2 regions of the Vibrio penaeicida genome follow, and region 1 is predicted to be linked to the other one. Evidence: predicted binding sites of a transcription regulator. Region 1 holds the regulator's gene; the other holds the start of a gene.
What was found. The regulator MetJ, encoded in region 1, represses methionine synthesis genes. The targets are predictions, from matches to a motif close to TTAGACNTNTANANGTCTAA.
Positions count from the first base shown of each region.

Region 2: the regulator MetJ is predicted to act here: its motif matches at 2,432-2,451, upstream of metA (homoserine O-acetyltransferase MetA).

Region 1 is NZ_AP025144.1:3,799,890-3,816,119, reverse strand. It holds gene hslU (HslU--HslV peptidase ATPase subunit) at 1-571, opposite strand, end outside; gene hslV (ATP-dependent protease subunit HslV) at 585-1,121, opposite strand; gene LDO37_RS17065 (SPOR domain-containing protein) at 1,232-1,768, opposite strand; gene cytR (DNA-binding transcriptional regulator CytR) at 1,879-2,883, opposite strand; gene priA (primosomal protein N') at 3,134-5,335, opposite strand; gene rpmE (50S ribosomal protein L31) at 5,638-5,853, shown strand; gene LDO37_RS17045 (malic enzyme-like NAD(P)-binding protein) at 6,121-7,383, shown strand; gene metJ (met regulon transcriptional regulator MetJ) at 7,490-7,810, opposite strand; gene LDO37_RS17035 (O-succinylhomoserine (thiol)-lyase) at 8,107-9,273, shown strand; gene LDO37_RS17030 (bifunctional aspartate kinase/homoserine dehydrogenase II) at 9,273-11,684, shown strand; gene metF (methylenetetrahydrofolate reductase) at 11,940-12,830, shown strand; gene LDO37_RS17020 (PadR family transcriptional regulator) at 12,902-13,441, opposite strand; gene ppc (phosphoenolpyruvate carboxylase) at 13,834-16,230, opposite strand, start outside.
Region 2 is NZ_AP025144.1:522,585-538,814, reverse strand. It holds gene LDO37_RS02750 (cation:proton antiporter) at 155-1,423, shown strand; gene metA (homoserine O-acetyltransferase MetA) at 1,466-2,410, opposite strand; one part of gene LDO37_RS02740 (IS630 family transposase) at 2,910-3,308, shown strand; one part of gene LDO37_RS02740 (IS630 family transposase) at 3,310-3,885, shown strand; tRNA gene LDO37_RS02735 (tRNA-Asp) at 4,004-4,080, opposite strand; rRNA gene rrf (5S ribosomal RNA) at 4,125-4,240, opposite strand; rRNA gene LDO37_RS02725 (23S ribosomal RNA) at 4,422-7,304, opposite strand; tRNA gene LDO37_RS02720 (tRNA-Val) at 7,617-7,692, opposite strand; tRNA gene LDO37_RS02715 (tRNA-Ala) at 7,732-7,807, opposite strand; tRNA gene LDO37_RS02710 (tRNA-Lys) at 7,817-7,892, opposite strand; tRNA gene LDO37_RS02705 (tRNA-Glu) at 7,895-7,970, opposite strand; rRNA gene LDO37_RS02700 (16S ribosomal RNA) at 8,059-9,593, opposite strand; rRNA gene rrf (5S ribosomal RNA) at 9,960-10,076, opposite strand; rRNA gene LDO37_RS02690 (23S ribosomal RNA) at 10,184-13,069, opposite strand; tRNA gene LDO37_RS02685 (tRNA-Glu) at 13,404-13,479, opposite strand; rRNA gene LDO37_RS02680 (16S ribosomal RNA) at 13,599-15,139, opposite strand; gene LDO37_RS02675 (helix-turn-helix domain-containing protein) at 15,702-16,230, opposite strand, start outside.

The sequences.
Region 1 (16,230 bases):
CAGGAGGAGCCATGATTTCCACGCCCATTTGAGGCGCAGCCACTTCAATGTCGATCTCTTTGTCGTCTAGCTTGCCTTCACGCAGCTTCTTGCGGAAAACTTGACGAGTATTGGACTTATCTTCTGTGTTCTCGCTTGAACCCCAGCCTTCACGTGGTGGAGGAAGCAATGCATCCAGAATGCGTTCTTCAGCTTGTTCTTCCGCGCGGAATTTTACTTTTTCCATCGCTTGCTGATGCGTCATTTTGATCGCAACGTCGGTCAAATCACGGATAATGGTTTCGACTTCTTTGCCGACATAGCCTACTTCTGTGAATTTCGTTGCTTCTACTTTCATGAACGGAGCATTGGCTAACTTAGCTAGGCGGCGAGCAATTTCTGTTTTACCCACACCCGTTGGGCCGATCATTAAGATGTTCTTTGGGGTGACTTCAGCTCGCAAGCTTTCTTCGAGCTGCATTCGACGCCAGCGGTTACGAAGCGCAATGGCTACAGCGCGCTTGGCTTTGTCTTGACCGATGATATGACGATTTAATTCGTGAACAATTTCTCTAGGTGTCATTTCAGACATAGGGTAATCCTTATTATTCTTGCGCCGCGGTGTCGAGTTCTTCAACGGTATGATGGTGGTTGGTGAAAACACAAATATCACCAGCAATTTTCAGCGATTTTTCAGCGATTTCACGGGCGTCTAACTCTGTATTTTCGAGCAGAGCAGTGGCTGCGGCTTGCGCAAAGTTACCACCAGAGCCAATGGCGATGAGATCGTTTTCTGGCTGAACCACATCACCATTACCAGTGATGATAAGCGAGGCTGTTTCATCCGCTACGGCGAGTAGAGCTTCAAGTTTTCTTAATGCGCGGTCACTGCGCCAGTCTTTTGCCAATTCAACGGCCGCTTTTGTTAGGTGACCTTGATGCATTTGCAGTTTGCTTTCAAATCTCTCGAAAAGAGTGAAGGCGTCTGCCGTACCGCCGGCAAATCCAGCTAGTACTTTATTATTGTAGAGGCGGCGCACTTTCTTTGCGTTGCCTTTCATTACGGTGTTACCCAACGATACTTGACCGTCTCCGGCGATGACGACTTTATTATTTCGGCGTACAGATACGATAGTAGTCACTTTTATTAACCTATTAATTCGCTCGCGATATAACTCGGATATGAGGGCTGGAGATAAAAAAACAAGGGAGCCAACGGCTCCCTTGTGAATTTAGTCATGAACGCAGTGTTCTATTGCGACTCTTTCCAGATGGCACAAGGCTCTATCTTGGCGCGCTGAAGTTTGTGACGATCGCGCTCTGCATCGCGTTTTTTAACATACGGTCCGAGCACGACACGATACCAGCTACTGCCTTCCTTTTTACGGATCTTACTGCTGATGCCTTGAAAGGCTATATCTACTTTACGTGCTTCTGCTTGCGCGAGCGTTTTATAGGCTCCGCATTGCATTATATATGGAATCTCCGACACCACTTGCTCTTTGGCTTCGACTTGCACTTCTCGCTTTGGAAGTGAATCGACGTATTCCCACTTTTCTTCAGGTGGTGGTGGCAGTGGTTTAGGTTTGCTCACCGGTTTCTTCGGTTTCTGAGCAATCTGAGGTTTGGGTGGTTCAGGATCTTGGCTGAGTATATAAAGCCCATAACCAAACCCGCCAGCAAGTAAAATGGCGATAAGACCTGCTTTCCACGGCTTCTTATTGGATGTTTGTTTTCTGGTAGGCTTCTTTTGCCCACGCCCTCTTCTTACGTAATCTTTATTTGCCACGGTTTAACAGCTTGCAGTCAATAAAAAACGGGTAACATGGTAATCCAGAATTGCTCTGGAAAACCAGTGTTACCAGTGAAAAGCTTGCAGGTGAGTCCACTTTCGACGTGTTAAGTTCTTGGTGGAGCGGCGCTTTCTCGGATTTTCAAGTGTGTTTCCAACAGGCGTGAACCTGCGTGAACGTCACGACCTTTCAAGATTTCAAGCAGCATCAGCATGGCTTGTCGACCGATTTCATAGCGTGGCTGCGTGATGGTCGTTAGTGGAGGGTCGCAGAATTCAGCAAACTGAATATCATCGAAGCCTACAACGGATAAATCTTGAGGTACTTTTAATCCTGCGGCTTTTGCTCCTTTGATTGCTCCAATTGCCATGGCGTCGTTATGACAGAAAACAGCGGTTGGTGGCTCTGGTAACGAAAGCAATTTGGTGACTGCCTTGTGACCAGACTCAAAGGTGAAATCTCCCATCTCTTTATAAGTGGGGTTCATCGTTATGCCAGCTCTTCTCAGCGCTTGCTGATACCCTTGGTTTCTAAACTGGCAAAGCGCAGCATCGTCTGGCCCTGAAATCTGAGCAATCTTGGAGTGGCCCATTTGCGTCAAATAGTTCACCGCCTCGAAAGAAGATGTTAGGTTATCAATATGGACTGTCGGCAATTCCAGTTCCGGTGCAAATTCACAAGCCATCACCAGTGGTGGCAGGTTTTTTTGTTCCGGTTTGCTGACATCGAATGGCAAGTGCGTACCCAAAAGCAACATGCCATCGGCTTGTTTAGTGAAAACCAAGTTGACCAACGAGCTTTCTCGTTTCTTTTGCTGACCGCTGTCCCCCAACAGTACGAGATATCCATTTTCCACAGCTACATCTTCAATGCCACGAATGATCTCAGTGAAATAGGAGTCACAGATGTCAGGTACAATTGCAACGATGGTTTTGGATTCATTACGTCGTAAGTTTCTTGCCAGTGAATTCGGTGAATAACCAGCTTCCAAAACGGCGCTCTCTACACGTTTACGCGTAGTAGATGAAACCTTCTCAGGGTTCATCAGAGCTCGTGATACGGTTGCAGTAGAAACTCCTGCTAGCTGGGCAACATCCTTCATTGTCGCCATAGTAAGTTGTCCTCTTTATTTTTCATGGCTGTAATAGCATCTATAAGATTTATATCTAGCGCTGACGTGAGCAACTTTTTTATTGGATATTTTATGCTCTAAATTAAGATTAATTTACGGGCAGATTAACAAATTTTGCATAAGTAGCGTGACATCAATCACATAGGATCATATTCATTTTCTCAAACTAGCTACAAAATACCGTTGAGTAACAGAACTGACATCACATCAATTTACAGAGATTTTACTTCTAACTAAGATCTTGGGGCTCAATATCGGTTGTCCATCGCACTTTTTTTGCCAATGGCAGTGCGTCTATGACGACCTTTGAACTGTACAACAATTTTTGCATTAAAGATCGTGACGGAGCTTGCAATATTAGTTGCCAACGCGACTTGCCAGCGCGTCTAGCTAATGGTGCGGGCATTGGACCTAATACCATGCATTCTCTGTTGAAAATTGGATTAGATTCAATGGTTTGTCTTACTTGTCTTAGGAATTGCTCACCCGTTTCTTCATGATTTGCTTCAGCGCGAAATAAGGTAAGAAAAGTGTAAGGTGGCAGTAAGGCAAGCTTCCTTTCTTCAAGTGCTGTTTGAGCAAAATGTCCATACCCTTTATGAAGAAGAGCTTGCAGTAACTGATGTTCAGGATGGTGTGTTTGTAAGATGACTTCCCCTGCTTTGCTGGCTCGACCTGCACGCCCTGCCACTTGAATAAAGAGCTGAGCTAGCCTTTCGGAAGCTCTAAAGTCACTGCTGTACAACGAGCTATCAACATCAATCAGCGCAACGAGCGTGACGTCTGGAAAATGGTGACCTTTCGCCAGCATTTGCGTGCCAATCAGGATTTGATATTCGTTATTCCGAATGGATTTCAAGGCACTCTCTAGGCTGCCTTTACGTCGGGTACTGTCCCTGTCTATTCGGATTGCTTTGAATTCGGGAAACAAGCTGGCAAGTTGTTCTTCCAACTGCTCTGTGCCAACACCGACGGATACCAATTGTGTCGAGCCGCAGCCTTGGCACTGATGCAAGACTGGATGTTGAGCACCACAGTGGTGGCATCGCATTTCTCGACTATTTTGATGAAATGTATAGTAGGCATCGCAACGGTGGCATTCGGCAATCCACCCACATTCATGACACATGAGGGCAGGTGAGTAGCCTCGGCGATTGAGGAATAGCATGACTTGGTTGCCAGCCGTTAAGTGCTTGCGCATTTCGGCAATCAATGGGGCGGATAAGCCGCTCTCAAGGTATAGCCCTTTTACGTCCAGCACTTTATTGGTTGTGGGCATGGCGGCACCAGCGCGGTTAGCCAAGGTTAAGTGATGATATTTACCATTCAATGCATTGTGGAGAGTTTCGAGAGCAGGGGTTGCACTGCCTAATATGACAGGAATCTTCTCTTTAGCCGCTCGCATCACCGCAACATCTCTAGCGTGATAACGCAAACTGTCTTGTTGTTTATATGAAGCGTCGTGTTCTTCGTCGACAATGATGATGCCAAGATCGGCAAACGGCGTCAGTAATGCAGAGCGAGTCCCGATGACAATACCGGCGTGTTTATCACGTGCCGCTAACCAAGCATTCAAACGTTCGGTATCGTTTAATCCTGAATGAATAACTTCTACTGGGACATTAAAGCGACGTTTGAATCGATTGATGGTTTGCGGTGTTAATCCAATCTCTGGTACCAAAACCAGTGCCTGCCTTCCTTTATCGAGAACGGGCTTAATCATATTCAAGTAAACTTCGGTTTTACCCGAACCAGTAACCCCTTCCAACAGAAAACAGCCAAAGTCCTTATGGCTATTTACAGCTGCAATCGCAACAGATTGCTCTTCGTTGAGCTTGGGCTTTTCCTCAGTGCTTTCTACTTGCTTTGTCCAATCTAAGGCAACAGGCTTACTTTCTATTTGTTCTACCCAGCCTTTCTCTTGCAAGGTTTTCAATACCTGGCTGGATATTTCGTTGTCGAGCATCACTTGATGGGGAACAGTTCCGTTTGCGAGTAAGTGCATTGCTTTTGCTTGCTGAACGGCTCGACCAAACCCGCTCATGATTTGGTCTTTACCAGAGGAAGTAATAACCCATTCTTTTAAAGTACTGAAGTTGGCAGGCTTTCCCTTCCTTAATAAAGCAGGCATAGCATTCGCTAACGTGTCACCTAGTGGATAGAGATAAAATTGGCTGCACCACTGCAGTAATGCGTACAGAGAACCTTGCCAAACCGGTGACTCATCAAGTACTGCTTTAATTCCCTTTAGCTGATGAACGGGAAACTCAGACTGGCTGACGAGCTCCGTTACAATACCAACCAAAGTTTGCCTGCCAAAAGGTACGCTCACGCGACCGCCAATCACTGGAAATTGATGGGGGGCAATTAGGTAATCAAATTGCTTGTCCAATGGTACGGGCAAAGCGACTCTGGCAATAGAAGGGCGCATAAATCTTTTATAAAGAACCTGATAGGAATAAAGTGAGTATAACTGAGTAAGATTCGCTAAGTAACCTATCCATCAAATCTGGCTAAACTCGAATTTTCTTACCCGTAGGGTAAACGGGTGAAAACTGCCTCTAAATCAAAAATAGTTGGCGAAAAAACTGCCAAATAGGTTGATCCTACCTAAATGTTTCATTACTATACTGCGCCTTGATGATGTGGTCATTCCGCATCGATTTATCTGAAACTACGTGTGGTGTCCGGCATAGAATCGGATGGCGACACGGCCCAATTTGAGGTTATCCCATGAAAGTAGGTATTCACCCAGAATACAAAGCTGTTGCAGCAACATGTTCTTGTGGCAACACTTTTGAGTTCAAAACAACTCTAGACAAAGATTCTATCCACCTAGACGTATGTGACAAATGTCACCCGTTCTACACTGGTAAGCAGCGTATCGTTGATACTGGCGGCCGTGTTGATCGCTTCAACAAGCGTTTTGGTGCTCTTAGCAGCAAGTAATTACGAATTCGTAATACTGACCAAATTTGAAAAGGACGCCTCGGCGTCCTTTTTTCGTTCATGAAATAAATGTTTTTTGATTTAGCTCTCGGTTAAGTGGTCTTAGCTCTTTCAAAATGACCTTTCTTTGACGCTGGCAATCTATGAAGATTGCAAGTCATACTTTAGTATAATAAAGAGTTGAAGTTAAATTTGCGGTCGGCTTCAGCTAACAATGCAAGAAACACCTTTTACCTACTCAAAAAACAATAATTGGAACGTCCCCACATGTCTGAAGACAACAGCCAACAAGATTTTCGCCAACAAGCTCTGGATTATCACGCTCAACCTACTCCCGGTAAAATTTCCGTCGAACTCACCAAGCCAGCCAATACAGTAGAAGACCTCGCGCTGGCTTACAGCCCTGGCGTAGCCGAACCTGTACGTGAGATCGCGCAAAATGCTGACAATGTTTATAAGTACACTGCCAAAGGTAATATGGTGGCTGTCATTTCTAACGGTACAGCCATTCTTGGGTTGGGTAACCTAGGACCACTAGCGTCCAAACCTGTGATGGAAGGTAAATCGCTTCTTTTTAAGCGTTTTGCTGGTCTTGATTCCATCGATATCGAAGTGAAACATCGCACGATTGATGAATTTGTTGATACCGTCGCCAACATTGCCGATACGTTTGGCGGCATTAACTTAGAAGACATTAAAGCGCCAGATTGCTTTGAAATTGAGCAGCGACTTATCGAGCGTTGTGATGTTCCCATCTTTCATGACGACCAACACGGCACGGCTATTGTGACGGCTGCCGGTATGTTGAATGCGATTGAACTTCAAGATAAGAAACTCGAAGATGCGACAATTGTTTGTTTAGGTGCGGGGGCTGCTGCCGTTGCGTGCATGGAACTGCTGATCAAATGTGGCGCACAGCGCGAAAAAATCTACATGCTGGATCGTAAAGGTGTGATTCATACTCGCCGTGATGACCTGAATGAATACAAGCAGCTGTTTGCGAACAATACAGATAAGCGCACGTTGGAAGATGTTATTGAGGGTGCCGACCTTTTCTTAGGTGTGTCTGGCCCTGATTTGTTGCCTGCAGAAGCTCTAAAGTTGATGGCGGATAAACCTGTTGTCTTCGCGTGTTCTAACCCTGATCCAGAAATCAAACCGGAAGTCGCCCATCAAGTTCGTAATGATCTGATCATGGGGACGGGTCGAAGCGATTACCCGAATCAGGTTAACAATGTTATTTGTTTCCCATTTCTTTTCCGTGGTGCGTTGGATGTTCGTGCCAGTGAAATTAATGATGAAATGAAGCTCGCAGCGGTGGATGCTATTCGACAATTAGCAAAAGAGCCTGTACCAGAAGAAGTGAAAAAAGCGGCAGGTGTTACGGCGCTAGAATTTGGTTCCGGTTACATCATCCCGAAACCGATGGACGCTCGTTTACTACCACGTGTAGCAAAAGCTGTTGCGCAAGCTGCCATTGATTCAGGCGTTGCTCGAATTGAAATGCCTGAAAACTATATGCAATCCTGAATATGACAATCTGATTCACTTTTCATGTGTGTCAGATTAAACGTACATTGCTTTTTCAATACACATAAAAAAGAGGGGATAGCCTAGGCTATCCCCTCTTTTTTGCTTATTCTTCGTCGTAGGCTTCGAACTCGATGCCCATTTCCGTCATGATTTTTTTCACTTCACTCGGAATATCGTCTGGGCGATCTTTTCTCAAATCTTCATCTGTCGGTAATGGCTGGCCTGTATAAGCGTGGAGAAAAGCTTCACAAAGCAGTTCGCTATTGGTGGCGTGACGCAGATTGTTAATTTGGCGGCGTGTTCTTTCGTCTGTCAGTACTTTAAGTACTTTTAACGGAATCGATACTGTAATTTTTTTTACTTGTTCGCTTTTTTTACCATGCTCAGCATAGGGGCTTATGTATTCGCCATTCCAATCTGCCATTGCGCACCTTCAATTATTATTTATCTAAGTTATATGGCTACTCCGCACAGAAAGCTCTTTTCATGTGTTTTAGCGACTTAGCCGTTCATAAAAACGATTTTAGCGACTTTTACTGCCACAAGCAAAGACATATGGACGTCTAGAAGTGTTGACGTCCTAAAATGAGAACGCTAAAGTATTGCATATTAATCGTGACTATCTCTGTTAAAACACGTTACACGCATGTTAACTCGCGTTCGTAATTGGTATAACAGAGGCTCGAAAAGTTTGCACCACAGGAAAGGAAGACCCTATTTATGAGCCAACGAAAGCCAGCCACTATTGCCGTACGCACTGGTATTGAAGCGGATACTCAGTATCACGCAGTTGTCCCACCAATTTACTTGTCTACGAACTATGGCTTTCCTGCGTTTGGTGAAGTGCCCAAATATGACTACACGCGTTCAGGTAACCCAAATCGAGGCTTGCTAGAGCAAGCTTTAGCTGAGCTGGAAGAAGGTGCAAACGCCATCATAACCAATACTGGTACAGCAGCCATTAACCTTTGGGTGACGGCATTCTTAGGTCCTGACGATCTTATTGTCGCGCCACACGATTGCTATGGTGGTACTTATCGACTCTTTAACACTCGCTCACTAAAGGGTGACTTCAAAGTTGAATTTGTTGATCAATCCGATGAAGCCGCTCTTGCTGAAGCACTCAGCAAAAAACCTAAACTGGTCTTACTTGAAACACCATCAAACCCTTTGGTACGTGTTGTTGATATTGCGAAAATTTGCGAACAAGCAAAACAAGTCGGTGCGCTTGTCGCAGTCGATAACACGTTTTTAACACCGGTTTACCAAAAACCGCTTACTCTTGGTGCAGATTTCGTTGTGCATTCCACGACTAAATTCATTAATGGTCACTCTGACGTGATTGGTGGTGTCATCATTTGTAAAGATGAAAAACACGCGGAAGATTTAGCGTGGTGGGGTAACTGCATTGGCGCAACTGGCACGCCTTTCGACAGTTATATGACTCTACGAGGCCTACGTACACTTGGTGCACGTATGCGAGCTCATGAAGAGAGCTCGAACACGATATTAGAATTTTTGAAAACACATGAATTGGTTGGCACCATTTACCATCCAAGTTTGCCAGAGCACCCAGGTCATGACATTGCCAAAAAGCAGCAATCGGGCTTTGGTTCTATGCTCAGCTTTGAATTGAATGGAAGCTTTGAGCAAATGAAATGTTTTGCCAGTTCTCTCCAGCTTTTCTCGCTCGCAGAATCATTGGGAGGGGTGGAAAGCCTGATCTGTCACCCTAGTTCAATGACCCATCGTGCCATGAGTGATGAAGCGCAAGAAGAAGCGGGCATTGCCCCAACATTACTACGTTTGTCTGTGGGTCTTGAAGATGCGCAAGATCTGATCGCTGATTTGAAGCAAGCCTTTGCAAAAGCCAAGGAGGTGGCGTAATGACTCTCGAACGTCAATTGCATAAATTTGGTGGCAGTAGCTTGGCGGATGCCGAATGCTATCAACGTGTGGTGAGCATACTCAAAGAATATTCGGATACGAATGACTTGGTTGTTGTGTCGGCAGCGGGTAGCACGACAAACCAACTTATCGCTTGGCTGGCGGCGTTAGAAAAAGACGGGCGTTTAGCGCATGAAGCGTTGCAAGAACTCAGACAATACCAAACACAATTAATTGAAAGCTTGTTGCCAGCAGAACGTGCAGCGCCTTTGCTTGATGTTCTTAACACGGAATTTTCTGGGTTAGGCGAATTGTCTTACCCATTAAGCAGTGCTCAAAAATCATCAGCAATGGGACACGGCGAAATATGGTCGGCGAGGCTATTGGCGGAACTTCTTAATCACAATGGTTTAGAAGCGGTTTCGCAAGATTCACGTGATTTCCTTCGTGCAGAACACGGAGCTCAGCCGGAAGTCGACCGAGCACGTTCTTACCCTTTAATTAAAGAATCGCTAGCACAGCATCGTCAGTGCCGAATTGTCATTACTGGTTTCATGGCAAAAAATGAAGAAAGTGAAACAGTTCTTCTTGGGCGTAATGGTTCAGATTACTCAGCGACCGTCATCGGTGCGCTAGCAGAAGCGTCCAGAGTGACCATATGGAGTGATGTGGCTGGGGTGTATAGCTCTGACCCCCGTAAAGTATCAGACGCCTGCTTACTGCCTCTGCTGCGCTTAGATGAAGCCAGTGAATTGGCTCGCTTGGCGGCACCAGTTCTTCATAGCCGTACGTTACAGCCTGTTGCTCAAAGTTCAATGGAATTGCATTTGCGTTGCAGCTACCAACCTGAATCAGGTTCAACACGTATTGAGCGTGTTCTTGCATCGGGTCGTGGTGCCAAAATTATTACCTCTTTGGATGAAGTGCTACTGGTTAAAGTGGACTTCGGGCACGGGCACGATTTTGAACGTTTAGCTAAAGAAGTACTTACAACGCTTTCACGCGGGCAACTCAGCCCATTGGCATTTGAAGCGCAAAGCGATCAAGGTTGCTTGCTTTTGGCGTATACCTCAGAAGTGGCTGGCGAGGCGCTTTCCCATCTACAAGATGTTTCTATTGGTGCGGAAATTAAATTGAAAGAAGGGTATTCACTGGTTGCTGCAGTAGGCGCTGGCGTAACCAATAACCCGAATCACTGCTACGGTTTTTACCAGCAACTGAAAAACAGCACCGTAGAGTTTATTAGTGAGGCTGAATCTGGTCTTAGCTTAGTCGCGATTCTTCGTAAAACCGATACATCTCGCTTAATCACAGGCATTCACAGCCAGTTGTTCCAAGCTCAAAAGCGTGTTGCTATCGCTTTGTGCGGCAAAGGCAATATCGGTTCCAGCTGGATAGAGCTGTTTGATGAGCAAAAAGACGAGCTTGAAAAGCGTCATGGAAAAACATTTGATTTGGTTGCAGTAGTCGATAGCCAAACGTATTGGTTGGACTTCGAGGGCATTGATGCCAAAGAGGTTTTCAATCGTTTTGATGATGAAGCGATCAGCAATGACGGAACGGAATGGTTGGACAAACTGGCGCATCAGCAGAAATTCGATGAAGTTATCGTATTGGATGTGACAGCCAGTGAAGCGTTATCTAATCAGTATGTCAGCATTGCTGAGCACGGTTTCCATTTGATTTCGGCAAATAAAGTTGCAGGTTCGGCACCGGGCGACGTTTATCATCAGGTACAAGATGCGTTTTCAAAGACTGGTCGCCATTGGTTCTATAACGCAACAGTAGGTGCAGGGCTTCCTGTTAACCACACAGTGCGTGATTTACGTGAAAGTGGGGATGACATTCTAGCGCTTTCTGGAATCTTCTCAGGAACGCTGTCATGGCTCTTCCAACAGTTTGATGGTCAGGTGCCTTTCAGTGACTTAGTAGATCTTGCTTGGCAGCAAGGTTTAACGGAGCCCGATCCTCGTTGTGACTTAGATGGATCTGATGTGATGCGTAAGTTGGTGATTCTCGCTCGTGAATCCGGATTAGAGCTAGAGCCTGAAAACGTGAAAGTTGAATCATTGGTTCCAGAGCAATTGCGCGATTTACCGCTGGATGACTTTTTGGACAATGGACAGATCCTGAGCGAAAACTTAGCCGAGCGCCTTGAAAAAGCCCAACGTGAAGACAAAGTATTGCGTTATGTGGCAAGACTGGAAAAAAGCGGCAGCGCAACAGTAGGTGTGGAGGCGTTACCTCGCGAGCACGCACTAGCCAACTTATTGCCTTGCGACAATATCTTTGCCATCGAGAGTAAATGGTATAAAGACAACCCATTGGTTATTCGAGGCCCTGGAGCGGGTAAGGCCGTAACGGCAGGGGCTATTCAGTCAGATCTGAATCGACTTTCAAGTTTGTTATAAATCTTTGTTTTAGTGATTTGCTATAGCGATTTGTTATATCTAAAGGGCACTCTGTGCCCTTTTTTGTTGCCTCTATCCCTTTAAAATGCTGTGGATTTTTATTAATGAAAAATGCGTAGTTTCATCATGAATAAAATTCATGGTGATCTAGTTGACATTAAATCGGATAAAAGACATTCTTTGGACATATAGACGTCTAAACGTCGCTGAGAATTTTAAAAGAATTTTTTGTGGTGGTGCCACAGGGAGAGAAGCATGAGTTATACCCACGCAAGTCACATAGATGCTTTGAATCAGAATGTTGCTGAGCTTTCTGATGACATCAATGTTTCATTTGAGTTTTTTCCACCAAGCAGTGAAAAAATGGAAGAAACGCTTTGGAATTCCGTGCACCGCCTAAAAACGTTACAGCCAAAGTTTGTTTCAGTTACATACGGAGCAAACTCTGGAGAGCGCGATCGTACGCACTCAATTATCAAAGAAATCAAAGATCAAACAGGTTTGGTTGCAGCACCACACTTAACTTGTATCGATGCATCACGTGATGAATTAGTGAACATTGCTAATGATTACTGGAGCAATGGTATTGAAAGTATCGTAGCGTTGCGCGGCGATATTCCCCCAGGCGGTGGTGTGCCGGATATGTATGCTTCTGATTTAGTTGAATTACTAAAGTCTCAGCACGATTTTGATATTTCTGTTGCGGCATTCCCTGAAGTTCACCCAGAAGCTAAAAGCGCACAAGCCGATCTACTGAACTTGAAGCGTAAAGTTGATGCCGGAGCAAACCGAGCTATCACTCAGTTCTTTTTCGACGTTGAGAGCTACTTGCGTTTCCGTGACCGCTGTGTGGCGGCTGGAATTGATGTTGAGATTGTTCCGGGAATCCTACCAGTATCGAACTTTAAGCAGGCTTCACGCTTTGCGGATATCAATAATGTAAAAGTCCCTGGGTGGATGGCGAAGCAATTTGAAGGGTTGGATGATGACCCAATGACACGTCAGTTAGTGGGTGCAAGTCAAGCAATCGATATGGTGAGAATTCTAAGCCGAGAAGGCGTAAAAGATTTCCACTTCTTCACGCTAAACCGTGCTGAAATGACATACGCGTTATGCCATACGTTGGGTGTTCGCCCGCAAGCGTAATTTAAACGTAAACTGTGAGACATAAAAAAAGGTTGGTGTACGCACCAACCTTTTTTATTAATAGCGAAGATTTACGCCATAGCTTCTAATTCTGCAAGCGCTTCTTCTGCCCAAGCAACCCATGTGTTACGAAGCAACAAGTTGCGACGAAGGGTTAAACGCTCTAAACGAGCTTGCTTGTCTAAAGTGCTTGGTGTCGCGTAGTAAACCGACTCAATTTCTTTGTAGTGGTTCACTAGTTGACGAGACTCTTCGATCAAACCAGTCAGTTGTTCAATATACGAAGTAGAAGGTTGTACGGAACATGCCATTAACTTGGCAGAAAACTCATCGCGAACGGTAGGGTGTGCAGTAGGTTGGTCAAACCACTCCCCAAGTGCTCGGCGTCCTTCTTCTGTAATTGAATAAACTTTCCTGTCTGGTTTGCCCTCTTGCGGCTCAAGCACGCAAGTCACAAGTTGGTTTTGAGCCATTTTATTTAGCTCGCGGTATACTTGTTGGTGACTTGCTTTCCAAAAATAGCCAATACTGTATGAGAACTCTTTTGTGATGTCGTATCCAGTTGCATCACGAGTACTTAAAACAGTAAGGATTACGTGCGGTAATGACATGTCTTCAATCCAATGGTCAATCAAACTGTAAAACTTGAACGCGTAAACACCGAGTGTGCTTCTGTGGCACGTTTGTATAGTGTGTTAATGCGCTCATACCAATCTAAAGACAAATTTAGACGGCTCTGTCACCTTCTTAGCCTTACATCACCTAGAAAATGGCAGCTATTGAATTTGCTACCTTAGAAACAAATGCCAATGCCATAGAATTGCTGCGGATAGTTATTAGTAAATTTACAGCGGTTAGTAAGCATATCAATAATAATAAGCATTAAGTAGAATAAAAAATATGAATGGTTTGAAAAACTGACAAAATTCTCAATAGCGAATGCCAGCCATACAAAAAGCCGCATTTAGCGGCTTTTTGTCTCACTTAAAGAATAAATGACTGGTTAACCGGTGTTGCGCATTCCTGCTGCAATACCTGCAATTGTGACCATTAATGCTTCTTTAAGCTCTGTCGATGGCGTTTCTGTCTGTCTTGTACGGTAAAGCAGTTCTGCTTGCAGCATATTCAACGGCTCTACATAGATGTTACGAAGGCGGATAGATTCTAATCCCCACGGATCACTCTGCATTAAATTTTCATTATTCTCAACATTGAGTACAGCTTTAATGTCTTTTTGTAATTGAGCTCTCAGTTTGTCGCCCAGAGCCCACAAAGATTTGTCTGTTAGCTTCTGATCGTACAGGCTTGCGATCTCGATGTTACATTTCGAGTACACCATTTCTAGCATGCCCAATCGTGTTGAGAAGAAAGGCCATTCGCGACACATTGACTCCAGTAATGATTGGTGTCCTTGGTCGACCGAATACTGAATCGCCTCTCCGGCACCTAACCATGCTGGTAATACCAAGCGGTTTTGGCTCCATGAGAAAATCCATGGAATGGCACGTAAGCTTTCGACACCACCGTTAGGATTACGCTTCGATGGGCGTGAACCTAATGGCAGCATGCCTAGCTCAAGCTCTGGTGTTGCCGCGCGGAAATACGGTACGAAGTCAGGCTCACCACGAACAACCCCACGATAGGCTTCACAAGACACTTCAGACAGGGTGTCCATCAAGTCACGCCATTCTTGCTTCGGCTCCGGTGGTGGCAGCAGGTTGGCTTCTAATATTGCACTGGCGTACATGTTGAAGCTGTTGACCGCCACTTCAGGTAAGCCCAGCTTAAAGCGGATCATTTCACCTTGTTCAGTTACGCGCAGACCACCTTTGAGGCTTTTCGGCGGTTGAGAAAGCAACGCAGCGTGTGCAGGTGCACCACCACGACCAACCGTACCACCACGACCGTGGAATAAGGTCAGCTCGATGCCCGCTTCTTCAGATACCTTCACTAAGGCTTCCATGGCACGGTATTGCGCCCAACCCGCCGCCATAACACCAGCATCTTTGGCGGAATCTGAGTAACCGATCATGACCATTTGGTGGTTCTGAATGAAACCGCGGTATAGGTCGATACCCATTAACTGGGTGATAACGGCTTCAGCGTTATTCAAATCTTCCAGTGTTTCGAACAGTGGACAAACGTCCATGCGATATGGACAACCTGACTCTTGAAGTAACAAGTGCACTGCAAGTACGTCTGAAGCGGTTCTTGCCATAGAAATTACGTAGGCACCAAACGCTTCACGAGGTTGACTTGCCACGATACGGCAGGTATCCAACACCTCTTTTACAGGCTCTGATGGTTCCCAACCTCGCGGCAGAAGTGGGCGCTTAGAGCTAAGTTCCGCTGTAAGGAAAGCAACTTTATCTTGTTCGCTCCATTGGTCGTAATCGCCAATACCAAGGTAACGCGTTAGTTCTGACAATACATCTGAGTGGCGTGTGCTTTCTTGGCGAATGTCGAGGCGCACTAAGTGAATGCCAAATGATTTGATTCGACGGAGAGTATCTAGCAGAGAACCGTCGGCAATGACGCCCATGCCGCATTCATGCAAAGATTGGTAACACGCATAAAGTGGTTCCCAAAGCTGCTCATTGGATTTCAACGGCGCTTTTACTGCCAGTTGCTCACCATTGATTTTGGCTTCGAGAATGTCTCGGGTTTCGGTGAGCGTTGTACGGATTCGTTTTAAGATCGCACGATAAGGTTCATGCTCCCCTTCACCCGCCAACTCACGCAGTGCGTCACTGCATTTGGTCATCGACAGTTCGCTAACCAGCTCATTAATGTCATTTAGGTATAGGTCGGCTGCTTTCCAGCGAGACAACAACATGACTTCGCGAGTAATGGTGTGGGTAACAAATGGGTTACCGTCGCGGTCACCTCCCATCCAAGAAGAGAAATGAACCGGTCTTGCATCAATAGGTAAACCTTCGCCAAGATATCCTTCCAAACGTTCATCTAATTCACGTAGGAAATCAGGCACACCCTGCCATAAGGAATTTTCAACAACAGCAAAACCCCATTTTGCTTCATCGATTGGCGTTGGGCGTTGCTGACGGATAACGTCAGAGTGCCATGCCTGTGCGATAAGCTGCTCTAGGCGACGCTCTGTTTTTACGCGTTCTTTGTACGAGAGATCGCTAAGCTCTAGCTTTGAAAGACACTCGTTGATTTTGACCAGTTTGTTGATCATGGTACGACGCGTAATTTCTGTCGGGTGCGCCGTTAGCACTAGCTCAATGTTCAAATCACGAACAGCCTGAGCAGTGTCGAGTTTACTGATGTCGCTTTGGCTTAGCTTTGAAAATAGACTGTTAATGGCGTCTGGTTCGCAGACGTGTTCCTCACAATGACGAGAAATGGTGTGGTATTGCTCTGCCATGTTGGTGAGGTT
Region 2 (16,230 bases), 860 kb from region 1:
ATAGAAATCTAGACGTCCAAATCAGTAAATTACCTATCTATCACTGCTGCTTTTTTGCTAAGTAGATGAGCAAAAAAAGTATTTGATATTGCGTCAAAGTAGGAGGAAAATCCGCCAATTACACATTTTGTTACACTTGGAAATAACCTAGCTCATGTCTGTCTATTACACCCTGTGCTTTCTTTCTGCAGCGGCAATGCTGATCGCCTTTATAAACAGTAAGATAGGAAAGATGCAGAGCACAATTGCCATCACAGCAGGTGCGCTGATCTTATCACTGTTCATTATTATTGCAGGTCAAAACGATTGGTTTCACTTAACCAAAGTCGCTACTGAAACAATGAGTACAATTAATTTTGAAGCGTTTTTGCTCAAAGGCGTATTAGGCTTTCTTTTGTTTGCCGGTGGATTGGGAATAAAGCTTCCTAATATGGAAGATCAAAAATGGGAAATTACCATTTTGGCGCTTGGTGCGACATTATTTTCGACGGTGTTTATCGGCGGTGCGCTCTACCTATTCTGTCAAGTAATTGGTATTCAGTTCGATCTTGTGTACTGTTTGCTTTTTGGAGCACTTATCTCACCAACCGATCCCATTGCGGTGCTGGCTATCGTGAAAAAGCTTGATGCACCCAAACGAATCTCAACTCAAATTGAAGGTGAATCCCTTTTTAATGATGGATTTGGTCTCATCATTTTTGTCACACTTTATACCATGGCATTTGGTACAGAATCCCCTACCATCACAAGTGTTACCTTACTGTTTGCTCAAGAAGCTATTGGCGGCATCGTATACGGGTTTGCCCTTGGGTTACTCTTCCACTATTTAATCAGTGCTACTAACGATCATTCTATGGAGCTCTTATTGACTATAGGAATTCCTACAGCAGGATATGCCTTTGCAGATGTTATTCATGTGTCAGGTCCCTTAGCCATGGTGGTCTCGGGAATTATGATCGGTAACTGGACTCGATTTATTGGTTTTTCAAAAGAAAGTGAAGAGCACCTAGATCATTTCTGGGAGTTGGTCGATGAGTTTTTAAATGGCGTTTTATTCTTACTTATCGGCATGTCTATGCTTCTATTTGAATTCCACCACGAAGATTGGATCCTAATGGCATTTTCCATCCCCCTTGTTCTGACTAGTCGGTATTTAAGTGTTTGGCTCTCTTATTTAGGCTTCACTCGATACCGTAGCTATAATTCTTGGTCAGTAAAAATTCTCACATGGGGAGGACTTAGAGGAGGGTTAGCCCTTGCAATGGCTCTATCCATTCCACCCGGTATTTTGGTGATTCCTGATAAGCTGATAGACGTAAAAGAGATCATTCTCGTGATGACTTATTCTGTTGTTGTATTTTCCATTCTTATACAGGGATCCACTATTACGCCAATGATAGAAAAAGCTAAAAAAGAAGAATGAAAACAAAGGGCAACGATTACGCTGCCCTAATTTTAAAGTCGTTTACTCTTCGTCCTTAGTAAAATTTGCTTCCGAGAAAAGAGACAAGTCATACGGTGTTTGTTGGTAAACACAGTAGTTTAACCAATTTAGAAATAGCAAATGCCCATGACTACGCCAACTGGCATTAGGCTTATTATCGGGGTTGTTGTTTGGGTAGTAATTGACAGGAATCGGCGGCTCCATCCCCTCCCCTAGATCTCTAACATATTCGTTATGCAATGTGTGAGAGTCATATTCAGGGTGACCAGTGACAAATACATTTCGTTTGTCTTTCGTTGTAGCTAGGTATACACCAGCAACATCCGATGTAGCCAAAATATCTAGATCAGTATGTTCCGATAAATATTCTGGCGAGAAGTCGGCATATCGAGAGTGTGGCGCTAAGAAAGTATCATCAAAACCTCTCAGAACAGGATGATAAGGCTGCAAAACTTGATGTTGATACACCCCAGAAAGTTTTTCTTTGCGAGTGCGTTTAGGCAAATTGTACAGTAGCTTTAAGCCAGCTTGCGCAGCCCAACATACGTATAACGTTGAGGTTACATGCTCTTTTGCCCAGTTCATGATTGTTTGAAGATGCTCCCAATAGATTACATCTTCAAATTGAACGAGCCCCAAGGGCGCACCTGTAATAATTAACCCATCAAAGTTTTTGTTTTTCACCATTTCAAACTGGCGATAAAACGTATCTAAGTGCTCTGTTGGCGTGTTTTTACTTGGACGGTTATCAATTCTTAGTAGCTCTACATCTATCTGTAGCGGGCTATTTGATAAGAGGCGAAGAAACTGCGTTTCCGTTTCAATTTTCTTCGGCATTAAATTAAGAATGAGCACTTTAAGTGGGCGTATTTCCTGCGTCGTTGCGCGAGACTCTGGCATTACGAATATATTTTCGTGCCTAAGTGTATCCAAAGCAGGCAATTGATCAGGAATCTTAATGGGCATCTTACTTTCTCCCTAAAGCGTTTAGACGTCTATATGTCCAGACTATAACAGCCAATACCGTATGTCGAGCAGAAACTCCGTCAGGAGAGCGATTAACTGACAGTGATGTTCATGCTCATATCAGCAAAGGACTCGCAAATTTTACTATCTAGATTTCATCTAATTCTTACTCAATGACTTAGGTCTTTCGTAGAATAACTTCACGTTCTCAACACCCGAGTAAATACCAATTATCCCAGCGTGATTTAAAAATTTTAAAAACTGAAATGATCCGTAAGATCCCTGAATATATTGAGCTTGATAGGGAGCAGTGTTTGACCTAGATACGAGGTAAGCTTTGAAGACTCACCTATAAGCTAAGGGGGGATTTCTTAATTATACCAATCTAAGTAAAAATATGATCTGATTGATGCTATTACTTTCTCGTGAAAAAAGATGCCATGGACAGCCTCAATAACATTGACTTTAAAAGCTTGCTAGCCAACAAAAATCTATCCAGATGAAGATGCGATTACTCGCATTGGCCCATTTTAAAGATGGTCACTCTCGCACCCAAATCGCCAAGTTCCTTAAAGTCAGTAGAACCAGTGTAAACAAATGGGTACAAACGTTCCTTGAGGAAGGACTTGAAGGGTTGCAAGAAAAACCAAGAACAGGTCGACCTGCCTTCCTGAATCCTCAACAACGTGAGCAATTAAGCCTGTACATAAAAAATCGAGCAAAGGATTCATCTGGGGGCAGGTTAACTGGCGCTGACATTCATACCTATATCGTCAAAGAGTTTGGTAAGTACTACCATCCAGATTCCATTTACTATTTGCTCAATCATATGGGCTTCTCTTGGATAACTTCTCGCTCCAAGCACCCTCGACAATCCCAACAAATCCAAGACGATTTTAAAAAAATTCAAAATTGAAACGATCCTTAAGATCCCTGGTCATATGGGACTAGAGAGCGTTGATGTCTGGTTTCAAGATGAAGCGAGATTTGGCCAGCAAAATACGACAACTCGACTTTGGGCTGAACGGGGTTCAAGGCCGAGAGCGGTAAAACAACAGCAATTTGAGTATGCTTATTTGTTTGGCTCAGTATGCCCGACTAGAGAGATCGGAGAAGCAATGGTTGTTCCTTGGGTTAACAAGGAGATTATGGTTGAGCACCTTAAGCAGATCTCCGCAGTCACCGAAAGAGGTCGTCACGCAGTGGTCATTATGGATGGTGCAGGCTGGCACACCAATGATATTGCACAAGAGTTCCATAATCTCAGTATCATCAAACTCCCCCCCTACTCACCAGAGCTAAACCCAATTGAGCAAGTTTGGAGTTGGCTCAGGCAGCACTATCTTGCCAACCAAAATTTTGACGATCATCGCAATATTGTGTCGAAGGTATGCACTGCGTGGAATCGATTCTTGGAAAACGCTGATAGGGTTACCAAAATGTGCACAAGAGACTGGATTGACCTGATCAGTTAATTTTCCAGATTGGTATGACTGGGGTTGCACACGACCGGGACTCGTTCGACTGCAGGTCGAATATGTCTTCCCTAAACGCAAAAAACCTCAACATTTCTGTTGAGGTTTCTTAAATAAATGGCGGAGTGGACGGGACTCGAACCCGCGACCCCCGGCGTGACAGGCCGGTATTCTAACCAACTGAACTACCACTCCGCAGTGGAATACCCGCTTATCATAAGCGGATGTTCAAATTCAAAGCCTGGCGATGTCCTACTCTCACATGGGGAAACCCCACACTACCATCGGCGCTATTGCGTTTCACTTCTGAGTTCGGCATGGAATCAGGTGGGTCCACAACGCTATGGTCGCCAAGCAAATTCTGTTTTGCCTTCAGACTTTCTTAAAATCTGAAAACAATAAATTCGGAAAGCTGTTTTTTAGTTCTGGTTCTTACACATTCAATCTGTTCTTATCTGAGTCCACGACCTACATGGATGTAGGAAGTGCAGGAAATTGTCTGGAACAATTTCTGCGCAAAACCCCTTGGGTGTTGTATGGTTAAGCCTCACGGGCAATTAGTACAGGTTAGCTCAACGCCTCACAACGCTTACACACCCTGCCTATCAACGTTCTGGTCTCGAACAACCCTTTAGGATACTTAAAGTATCAGGGAAGACTCATCTCAGGGCTCGCTTCCCGCTTAGATGCTTTCAGCGGTTATCGATTCCGAACTTAGCTACCGGGCAATGCCATTGGCATGACAACCCGAACACCAGAGGTTCGTCCACTCCGGTCCTCTCGTACTAGGAGCAGCCCCTTCAATCTTCCAACGCCCACGGCAGATAGGGACCGAACTGTCTCACGACGTTCTAAACCCAGCTCGCGTACCACTTTAAATGGCGAACAGCCATACCCTTGGGACCGACTTCAGCCCCAGGATGTGATGAGCCGACATCGAGGTGCCAAACACCGCCGTCGATATGAACTCTTGGGCGGTATCAGCCTGTTATCCCGGAGTACCTTTTATCCGTTGAGCGATGTACCTTCCATTCAGAACCACCGGATCACTATGACCTGCTTTCGCACCTGCTCGAATTGTCATTCTCGCAGTCAAGCGGGCTTATGCCATTGCACTAACCACACGATGTCCAACCGTGTTTAGCCCACCTTCGTGCTCCTCCGTTACTCTTTGGGAGGAGACCGCCCCAGTCAAACTACCCACCAGGCACTGTCCTCACCCCAGATAATGGGTAAGTTAGAACATCAAAGCTACAAGGGTGGTATTTCAAGGACGGCTCCACCATATCTAGCGACATGGTTTCAAAGCCTCCCACCTATCCTACACATGTAGGTTCAATGTTCAGTGCCAAGCTGTAGTAAAGGTTCACGGGGTCTTTCCGTCTAGCCGCGGGTACACTGCATCTTCACAGCGATTTCAATTTCACTGAGTCTCGGGTGGAGACAGCGTGTAATCATTACGCCATTCGTGCAGGTCGGAACTTACCCGACAAGGAATTTCGCTACCTTAGGACCGTTATAGTTACGTACCGCCGTTTACCGGGCTTCGATCAAGAGCTTCGTCCGAAGACTAACCCCATCAATTAACCTTCCGGCACCGGGCAGGCGTCACACCGTATACGTCATCTTACGATTTTGCACAGTGCTGTGTTTTTAATAAACAGTTGCAGCCACCTGGTATCTGCGACTCCTAATAGCTCCATCCGCGAGGGACTTCACCGTCAAGAGCGTACCTTCTCCCGAAGTTACGGTACCATTTTGCCTAGTTCCTTCACCCGAGTTCTCTCAAGCGCCTTGGTATTCTCTACCCGACCACCTGTGTCGGTTTGGGGTACGATTCCTTACAATCTGAAGCTTAGAGGCTTTTCCTGGAAGCATGGCATCAATGACTTCACTGCCGTAGCAGCTCGACGTCGTGTCTCAGCCTTAATGACGGTCCGGATTTACCTAAACCATCAGCCTACGCACTTGAACCTGGACAACCATCGCCGCCCACTTAGCCTTCTCCGTCCCCCCATCGCAATTGTAAGAAGTACGGGAATATTAACCCGTTTCCCATCGACTACGCTTTTCAGCCTCGCCTTAGGGGTCGACTTACCCTGCCCCGATTAACGTTGGACAGGAACCCTTGGTCTTCCGGCGAGGGAGTTTTTCACTCCCTTTATCGTTACTCATGTCAGCATTCGCACTTCTGATACCTCCAGCAGCCCTTACAGACCACCTTCAACGGCTTACAGAACGCTCCCCTACCCCGCAATCAAAAGATTGCAGCCGCAGCTTCGGTTTACTACTTAGCCCCGTTACATCTTCCGCGCAGCGACTCGACCAGTGAGCTATTACGCTTTCTTTAAATGATGGCTGCTTCTAAGCCAACATCCTGGCTGTCTGAGCCTTCCCACATCGTTTCCCACTTAGTAGTAATTTGGGACCTTAGCTGGCGGTCTGGGTTGTTTCCCTCTCCACGACGGACGTTAGCACCCGCCGTGTGTCTCCGGATAGTACTTACTGGTATTCGGAGTTTGCAAAGGGTTGGTAAGTCGGGATGACCCCCTAGCCTTAACAGTGCTCTACCCCCAGTAGTATTCGTCCGAGGCGCTACCTAAATAGCTTTCGGGGAGAACCAGCTATCTCCAGGTTTGATTGGTACTTTTCACCCCTAGCCACAAGTCATCCGCTAATTTTTCAACATTAGTCGGTTCGGTCCTCCAGTTGATGTTACTCAACCTTCAACCTGCCCATGGCTAGATCACCTGGTTTCGGGTCTATATCCAGAGACTGAACGCCCAGTTAAGACTCGGTTTCCCTACGGCTCCCCTAAACGGTTAACCTTGCCACTGAATATAAGTCGCTGACCCATTATACAAAAGGTACGCAGTCACACCACAAAGGTGCTCCTACTGCTTGTACGTACACGGTTTCAGGTTCTATTTCACTCCCCTCACAGGGGTTCTTTTCGCCTTTCCCTCACGGTACTGGTTCACTATCGGTCAGTCAGTAGTATTTAGCCTTGGAGGATGGTCCCCCCATATTCAGACAGGATATCACGTGTCCCGCCTTACTCGATTTCACTCAATGTGCGTTGTCGGTTACGGGGCTATCACCCTGTATCGCGTCCCTTTCCAGAGACTTCACCTGACGCACAAAAAGCTTAAGGGCTAACCCAATTTCGCTCGCCGCTACTTTCGGGATCTCGGTTGATTTCTCTTCCTCGGGGTACTTAGATGTTTCAGTTCCCCTGGTTTGCCTCCTGCTGCTATGTATTCACAACAGGATACTTACTTATGTAAGTGGGTTTCCCCATTCGGAAATCGTAGACTCAAGTGGCTTTTACTGCCTAATCTACGCTTATCGCAAGTTAATACGTCCTTCGTCGCCTCTGACTGCCAAGGCATCCACCGTGTACGCTTAGTCACTTAACCATACAACCCCAAAAGGTTTCTGTATGGCAAACAACCAAGGTTTATCGTTGTCTCTTTATTATGAGCGAGACAACACTTCGATTTTGCCGGACTCAAATATGTTTTCACTTTCGTGAAAACCCAAGAACACTTGAATGTGTGTTGGTACCTAAATGAACAAGTCATCTAGGATTTGAGAACTTTTAATTTGAATAACAACGCTTATCCGTAGATAAGGGGATTGTTGTTATTCGTCAGCTTTCCAAATTGTTAAAGAGCGTGATTCGTTAAGAACCATTTCTAAATATTCTGTATTAAGAAAATACTTAAAGATGGTGGGCGATACCGGGCTCGAACCAGTGACCCCCTGCTTGTAAGGCAGGTGCTCTCCCAACTGAGCTAATCGCCCATATTAGTTTTACTTCTTATAGGAAGAAGGTATCAAGAATGGTGGAGCTAAGCAGGATCGAACTGCTGACCTCCTGCGTGCAAGGCAGGCGCTCTCCCAGCTGAGCTATAGCCCCATCTTGAAATGGTGGGTCGTGCAGGATTCGAACCTGCGACCAATTGATTAAAAGTCAACTGCTCTACCAACTGAGCTAACGACCCAATGGTATCCCGTAGGGGAGTCGAACCCCTGTTACCGCCGTGAAAGGGCGGTGTCCTAGGCCTCTAGACGAACGGGACACTAGTATGAACGTATGGGAACGTTCATTTCTCTTTTCTACATAAACCGTATCAATCTGTGTGGGTACTCATCGCGATAATCATCGTATAAGGAGGTGATCCAGCCCCAGGTTCCCCTAGGGCTACCTTGTTACGACTTCACCCCAGTCATGAACCACAAAGTGGTAAGCGTCCCCCCGAAGGTTAAACTACCTACTTCTTTTGCAGCCCACTCCCATGGTGTGACGGGCGGTGTGTACAACGGAACGTATTCACCGTGGCATTCTGATCCACGATTACTAGCGATTCCGACTTCATGGAGTCGAGTTGCAGACTCCAATCCGGACTACGACGCACTTTTTGGGATTCGCTCACCATCGCTGGTTGGCCGCCCTCTGTATGCGCCATTGTAGCACGTGTGTAGCCCTACTCGTAAGGGCCATGATGACTTGACGTCGTCCCCACCTTCCTCCGGTTTATCACCGGCAGTCTCCCTGGAGTTCCCGACATTACTCGCTGGCAAACAAGGATAAGGGTTGCGCTCGTTGCGGGACTTAACCCAACATTTCACAACACGAGCTGACGACAGCCATGCAGCACCTGTCTCTCAGTTCCCGAAGGCACAAGACTGTCTCCAGTCTCTTCTGAGGATGTCAAGAGTAGGTAAGGTTCTTCGCGTTGCATCGAATTAAACCACATGCTCCACCGCTTGTGCGGGCCCCCGTCAATTCATTTGAGTTTTAATCTTGCGACCGTACTCCCCAGGCGGTCTACTTAACGCGTTAGCTCCGAAAGCCACGGCTCAAGGCCACAACCTCCAAGTAGACATCGTTTACGGCGTGGACTACCAGGGTATCTAATCCTGTTTGCTCCCCACGCTTTCGCATCTGAGTGTCAGTATCTGTCCAGGTGTACCGCCTTCGCCACTGGTATTCCTTCAGATCTCTACGCATTTCACCGCTACACCTGAAATTCTACCCCCTCTACAGTACTCTAGCCTGCCAGTTTCAAATGCGGTTCCGAGGTTGAGCCCGGCTTTCACATCTGACTTAACAAACCACCTGCATGCGCTTTACGCCCAGTAATTCCGATTAACGCTCGCACCCTCCGTATTACCGCGGCTGCTGGCACGGAGTTAGCCGGTGCTTCTTCTGCAGCTAACGTCAAGGTATGAAGCTATTAACTTCACACCCTTCCTCACTGCTGAAAGTACTTTACAACCCGAAGGCTCTTCTTCATACACGCGGCATGGCTGCATCAGGCTTGCGCCCATTGTGCAATATTCCCCACTGCTGCCTCCCGTAGGAGTCTGGACCGTGTCTCAGTTCCAGTGTGGCTGATCATCCTCTCAGACCAGCTAGGGATCGTCGCCTTGGTGAGCCTTTACCTCACCAACTAGCTAATCCCACCTGGGCATATCCTGACGCGAGAGGCCCGAAGGTCCCCCTCTTTGGCCCGAAGGCATTATGCGGTATTAGCCATCGTTTCCAATGGTTATCCCCCACATCAGGGCAATTTCCCAGGCATTACTCACCCGTCCGCCGCTCGACGCCGAATAGCAAGCTATTCTCGTTTCCGCTCGACTTGCATGTGTTAGGCCTGCCGCCAGCGTTCAATCTGAGCCATGATCAAACTCTTCAATTTAAGATTTTGTTCGGCTCAATGAATACTGACTTCAAACTACGTATGTAATTTAAAGCTATTATCGTTCCAACAGAACGATAATGAATTGACTGTGCCAATGACTCCTTTCTAAAGAAAGTTATCATCGATTGGTCACTCAGTTCATTGAAACCTAAATTGATACCGAAGTATCTATTTGGATTATCATCAACGAGTGCCCACACAGATTGATAGGTCTATATTGTTAAAGAGCTTTGCTTTCAGTGTGTTACCACTTAGGCAGGACGCGTATAATACGCGACTGACTTTGGAAGTCAACATAAAATTCTAAACTTTTGTTCAAAACCTTATGGTGACTGAACTCGATGGAGTTCAATCAAAATCAAAGCCTGGCGATGTCCTACTCTCACATGGGGAAACCCCACACTACCATCGGCGCTATTGCGTTTCACTTCTGAGTTCGGCATGGAAATCAGGTGGGTCCACAACGCTATGGTCGCCAAGCAAATTCTTAATTCGGAAAGCTGCTATCTCTTAAATAAAGAGCAAGTTCTAATTCTACACATTCAATCTGTTCTTGTCTGAGTCCATCAAAACCCCTTGGGTGTTGTATGGTTAAGCCTCACGGGCAATTAGTACAGGTTAGCTCAACGCCTCACAACGCTTACACACCCTGCCTATCAACGTTCTGGTCTCGAACAACCCTTTAGGACACTTAAAGTGTCAGGGAAGACTCATCTCAGGGCTCGCTTCCCGCTTAGATGCTTTCAGCGGTTATCGATTCCGAACTTAGCTACCGGGCAATGCCATTGGCATGACAACCCGAACACCAGAGGTTCGTCCACTCCGGTCCTCTCGTACTAGGAGCAGCCCCCTTCAATCTTCCAACGCCCACGGCAGATAGGGACCGAACTGTCTCACGACGTTCTAAACCCAGCTCGCGTACCACTTTAAATGGCGAACAGCCATACCCTTGGGACCGACTTCAGCCCCAGGATGTGATGAGCCGACATCGAGGTGCCAAACACCGCCGTCGATATGAACTCTTGGGCGGTATCAGCCTGTTATCCCCGGAGTACCTTTTATCCGTTGAGCGATGCTACTTCCATTCAGAACCACCGGATCACTATGACCTGCTTTCGCACCTGCTCGAATTGTCATTCTCGCAGTCAAGCGGGCTTATGCCATTGCACTAACCACACGATGTCCAACCGTGTTTAGCCCACCTTCGTGCTCCTCCGTTACTCTTTGGGAGGAGACCGCCCCAGTCAAACTACCCACCAGGCACTGTCCTCACCCCAGATAATGGTAAAGTTAGAACATCAAAGCTACAAGGGTGGTATTTCAAGGACGGCTCCACCATATCTAGCGACATGGTTTCAAAGCCTCCCACCTATCCTACACATGTAGGTTCAATGTTCAGTGCCAAGCTGTAGTAAAGGTTCACGGGGTCTTTCCGTCTAGCCGCGGGTACACTGCATCTTCACAGCGATTTCAATTTCACTGAGTCTCGGGTGGAGACAGCGTACTCATCATTACGCCATTCGTGCAGGTCGGAACTTACCCGACAAGGAATTTCGCTACCTTAGGACCGTTATAGTTACTACCGCCGTTTACCGGGCTTCGATCAAGAGCTTCGTCCGAAGACTAACCCCATCAATTAACCTTCCGGCACCGGGCAGGCGTCACACCGTATACGTCATCTTACGATTTTGCACAGTGCTGTGTTTTTAATAAACAGTTGCAGCCACCTGGTATCTGCGACTCCTAATAGCTCCATCCGCGAGGGACTTCACCGTCAAGAGCGTACCTTCTCCCGAAGTTACGGTACCATTTTGCCTAGTTCCTTCACCCGAGTTCTCTCAAGCGCCTTGGTATTCTCTACCCGACCACCTGTGTCGGTTTGGGGTACGATTCCTTACAATCTGAAGCTTAGAGGCTTTTCCTGGAAGCATGGCATCAATGACTTCACTGCCGTAGCAGCTCGACGTCGTGTCTCAGCCTTAATGACGGTCCGGATTTACCTAAACCATCAGCCTACGCACTTGAACCTGGACAACCATCGCCGCGCCCACTTAGCCTTCTCCGTCCCCCCATCGCAATTGTAAGAAGTACGGGAATATTAACCCGTTTCCCATCGACTACGCTTTTCAGCCTCGCCTTAGGGGTCGACTTACCCTGCCCCGATTAACGTTGGACAGGAACCCTTGGTCTTCCGGCGAGGGAGTTTTTCACTCCCTTTATCGTTACTCATGTCAGCATTCGCACTTCTGATACCTCCAGCAGCCCTTACAGACCACCTTCAACGGCTTACAGAACGCTCCCCTACCCCGCAATCAAAAGATTGCAGCCGCAGCTTCGGTTTACTACTTAGCCCCGTTACATCTTCCGCGCAGGTACTCGACCAGTGAGCTATTACGCTTTCTTTAAATGATGGCTGCTTCTAAGCCAACATCCTGGCTGTCTGAGCCTTCCCACATCGTTTCCCACTTAGTAGTAATTTGGGACCTTAGCTGGCGGTCTGGGTTGTTTCCCTCTCCACGACGGACGTTAGCACCCGCCGTGTGTCTCCGGATAGTACTTACTGGTATTCGGAGTTTGCAAAGGGTTGGTAAGTCGGGATGACCCCCTAGCCTTAACAGTGCTCTACCCCCAGTAGTATTCGTCCGAGGCGCTACCTAAATAGCTTTCGGGGAGAACCAGCTATCTCCAGGTTTGATTGGTACTTTCACCCCTAGCCACAAGTCATCCGCTAATTTTTCAACATTAGTCGGTTCGGTCCTCCAGTTGATGTTACTCAACCTTCAACCTGCCCATGGCTAGATCACCTGGTTTCGGGTCTATATCCAGAGACTGAACGCCCAGTTAAGACTCGGTTTCCCTACGGCTCCCCTAAACGGTTAACCTTGCCACTGAATATAAGTCGCTGACCCATTATACAAAAGGTACGCAGTCACACCACAAAGGTGCTCCTACTGCTTGTACGTACACGGTTTCAGGTTCTATTTCACTCCCCTCACAGGGGTTCTTTTCGCCTTTCCCTCACGGTACTGGTTCACTATCGGTCAGTCAGTAGTATTTAGCCTTGGAGGATGGTCCCCCCATATTCAGACAGGATATCACGTGTCCCGCCTTACTCGATTTCACTCAATGTGCGTTGTCGGTTACGGGGCTATCACCCTGTATCGCGTCCCTTTCCAGAGACTTCACCTGACGCATAAAAAGCTTAAGGGCTAACCCAATTTCGCTCGCCGCTACTTTCGGGATCTCGGTTGATTTCTCTTCCTCGGGGTACTTAGATGTTTCAGTTCCCCCGGTTTGCCTCCTGCTGCTATGTATTCACAGCAGGATACTTACTTATGTAAGTGGGTTTCCCCATTCGGAAATCGTAGACTCAAGTGGCTTTTACTGCCTAATCTACGCTTATCGCAAGTTAATACGTCCTTCGTCGCCTCTGACTGCCAAGGCATCCACCGTGTACGCTTAGTCACTTAACCATACAACCCCAAGAGGTCTTATGTATGGCAAACAACCAAGGTTTATTGTTGTCTCTTTGTTATGAGCGAGACAACACTTCGATTTTGCCGGACTCAAATATGTTTTCACTTTCGTGAAAACCCAAGAACACTTGAATGTGTGTTGGTACCTACTCTCATAGAGAATAGGATTTGAGAACTTTTAATTTGAATAACAACGCTTATCCGAGGATAAGGGGATTGTTGTTATTCGTCAGCTTTCCAAATTGTTAAAGAGCGTGGTTGTCTTTCTAGTGAAAGAAACCATGTTTAAAAGCACTCTATTTTCTTTATTCAAAGAAAATGCATTTAAAAATGGTATCCCGTAGGGGAGTCGAACCCCTGTTACCGCCGTGAAAGGGCGGTGTCCTAGGCCTCTAGACGAACGGGACAACGTGTTTTCTTCGTTTTTAGAACGAGAAAAACAATTGAACGTGTAGAAACGCCCGTGCTCTCTTTACTGTATAAACCGTATCAATCTGTGTGGGTACTCATCGCGATAATCATCGTATAAGGAGGTGATCCAGCCCCAGGTTCCCCTAGGGCTACCTTGTTACGACTTCACCCCAGTCATGAACCACAAAGTGGTAAGCGTCCTCCCGAAGGTTAAACTACCTACTTCTTTTGCAGCCCACTCCCATGGTGTGACGGGCGGTGTGTACAAGGCCCGGGAACGTATTCACCGTGGCATTCTGATCCACGATTACTAGCGATTCCGACTTCATGGAGTCGAGTTGCAGACTCCAATCCGGACTACGACGCACTTTTTGGGATTCGCTCACCATCGCTGGTTGGCCGCCCTCTGTATGCGCCATTGTAGCACGTGTGTAGCCCTACTCGTAAGGGCCATGATGACTTGACGTCGTCCCCACCTTCCTCCGGTTTATCACCGGCAGTCTCCCTGGAGTTCCCACCATTACGTGCTGGCAAACAAGGATAAGGGTTGCGCTCGTTGCGGGACTTAACCCAACATTTCACAACACGAGCTGACGACAGCCATGCAGCACCTGTCTCATAGTTCCCGAAGGCACCAAAGCATCTCTGCTAAGTTCTATGGATGTCAAGAGTAGGTAAGGTTCTTCGCGTTGCATCGAATTAAACCACATGCTCCACCGCTTGTGCGGGCCCCCGTCAATTCATTTGAGTTTTAATCTTGCGACCGTACTCCCCAGGCGGTCTACTTAACGCGTTAGCTCCGAAAGCCACGGCTCAAGGCCACAACCTCCAAGTAGACATCGTTTACGGCGTGGACTACCAGGGTATCTAATCCTGTTTGCTCCCCACGCTTTCGCATCTGAGTGTCAGTATCTGTCCAGGGGGCCGCCTTCGCCACTGGTATTCCTTCAGATCTCTACGCATTTCACCGCTACACCTGAAATTCTACCCCCCTCTACAGTACTCTAGCCTGCCAGTTTCAAATGCGGTTCCGAGGTTGAGCCCCGGGCTTTCACATCTGACTTAACAAACCACCTGCATGCGCTTTACGCCCAGTAATTCCGATTAACGCTCGCACCCTCCGTATTACCGCGGCTGCTGGCACGGAGTTAGCCGGTGCTTCTTCTGCAGCTAACGTCAAGGTATGAAGCTATTAACTTCACACCCTTCCTCACTGCTGAAAGTACTTTACAACCCGAAGGCCTTCTTCATACACGCGGCATGGCTGCATCAGGCTTGCGCCCATTGTGCAATATTCCCCACTGCTGCCTCCCGTAGGAGTCTGGACCGTGTCTCAGTTCCAGTGTGGCTGATCATCCTCTCAGACCAGCTAGGGATCGTCGCCTTGGTGAGCCTTTACCTCACCAACTAGCTAATCCCACCTGGGCATATCCTGACGCGAGAGGCCCGAAGGTCCCCCTCTTTGGCCCGAAGGCATTATGCGGTATTAGCCATCGTTTCCAATGGTTATCCCCCACATCAGGGCAATTTCCCAGGCATTACTCACCCGTCCGCCGCTCGACGCCGAATAGCAAGCTATTCTCGTTTCCGCTCGACTTGCATGTGTTAGGCCTGCCGCCAGCGTTCAATCTGAGCCATGATCAAACTCTTCAATTTAAGATTTTGTTCGGCTCAATGAATACTGACTTCAAACTACGTATGTAATTTAAAGCTATTGTTGTTCCAACAGAACAACAATGAATTGACTGTGCCAATGATCCCTTTCTAAGAAAGTTATCATCGTATTGGTCACTCAGTTCATTGAAACCTAAATTGTTTCCGAAGAAACTATTTGGATCATCATCAACGAGTGCCCACACAGATTGATAGGTCTATATTGTTAAAGAGCTTTCTTCGTAAGTCGCTAAGCTTCCTTGCGAAGAGGCGGTCATTCTAGCGAGATAATTATCAGTGTCAAACACTTTTTCTTTTTTAATTTCTCTTTTTTCAAAGGAGAAACAAATTATCCATTTTTGAGCCAGAAGCCTAACTGACATTTACCGCTGAAGCCTTGTGGCGTCTGCCGTGTCAGTGAGGCGGCATTATAGGGAGTTATTTGAAGTTGGCAATACTAAAAAGACATTTTTTTGGAAATAAAGAGCCGTACGAACAACTTTTATACGAATCCAATTTTACCCCCTTTATTCACACAATTTACCCACACTTACCTGTGGATAAATCAAAGATTTCCGTCTTCACTGATCATATTTTTGACCCGATTGAGCACATCATTAGGTAAAGGGCCAATTCCATCAGAAAAAAGTACCTTCTTATACTTCGTTTCGAAGAACATCATATTGCGTAAATGTTGAGGTTCGGTTCTTCCGTGTTCCATGTTTTCATTATGTGTCCGAAGAATCTCTTCATTTAACTTAGTTTCGATGGCTTCAAGCTGTTCATCTGATAAATACATTCGCCCACATATCACTTTTGCGGCGTCTTTAGCTTCCAGCGCCTGCTGTTTCAAACTTTTTAGATATTGCACTCCCAGCTTTGAAGTGCTAGACATTTGATAGTGATAAGGACCAATAAAGGAGAAACGGTTGCTTTCACCTAACTGAATCAGACCTAGGATTTCTAACGCTCTCAAATAAAGATAGGTACAGGCATCATCCAGCCCGTATTCTTCCTGCATAAGATGCAGCTCATTTTCTCTATGACGAAGTTCACGGTAGAAGTCGTATAGCTGAGGAAATTCAAAAAATACG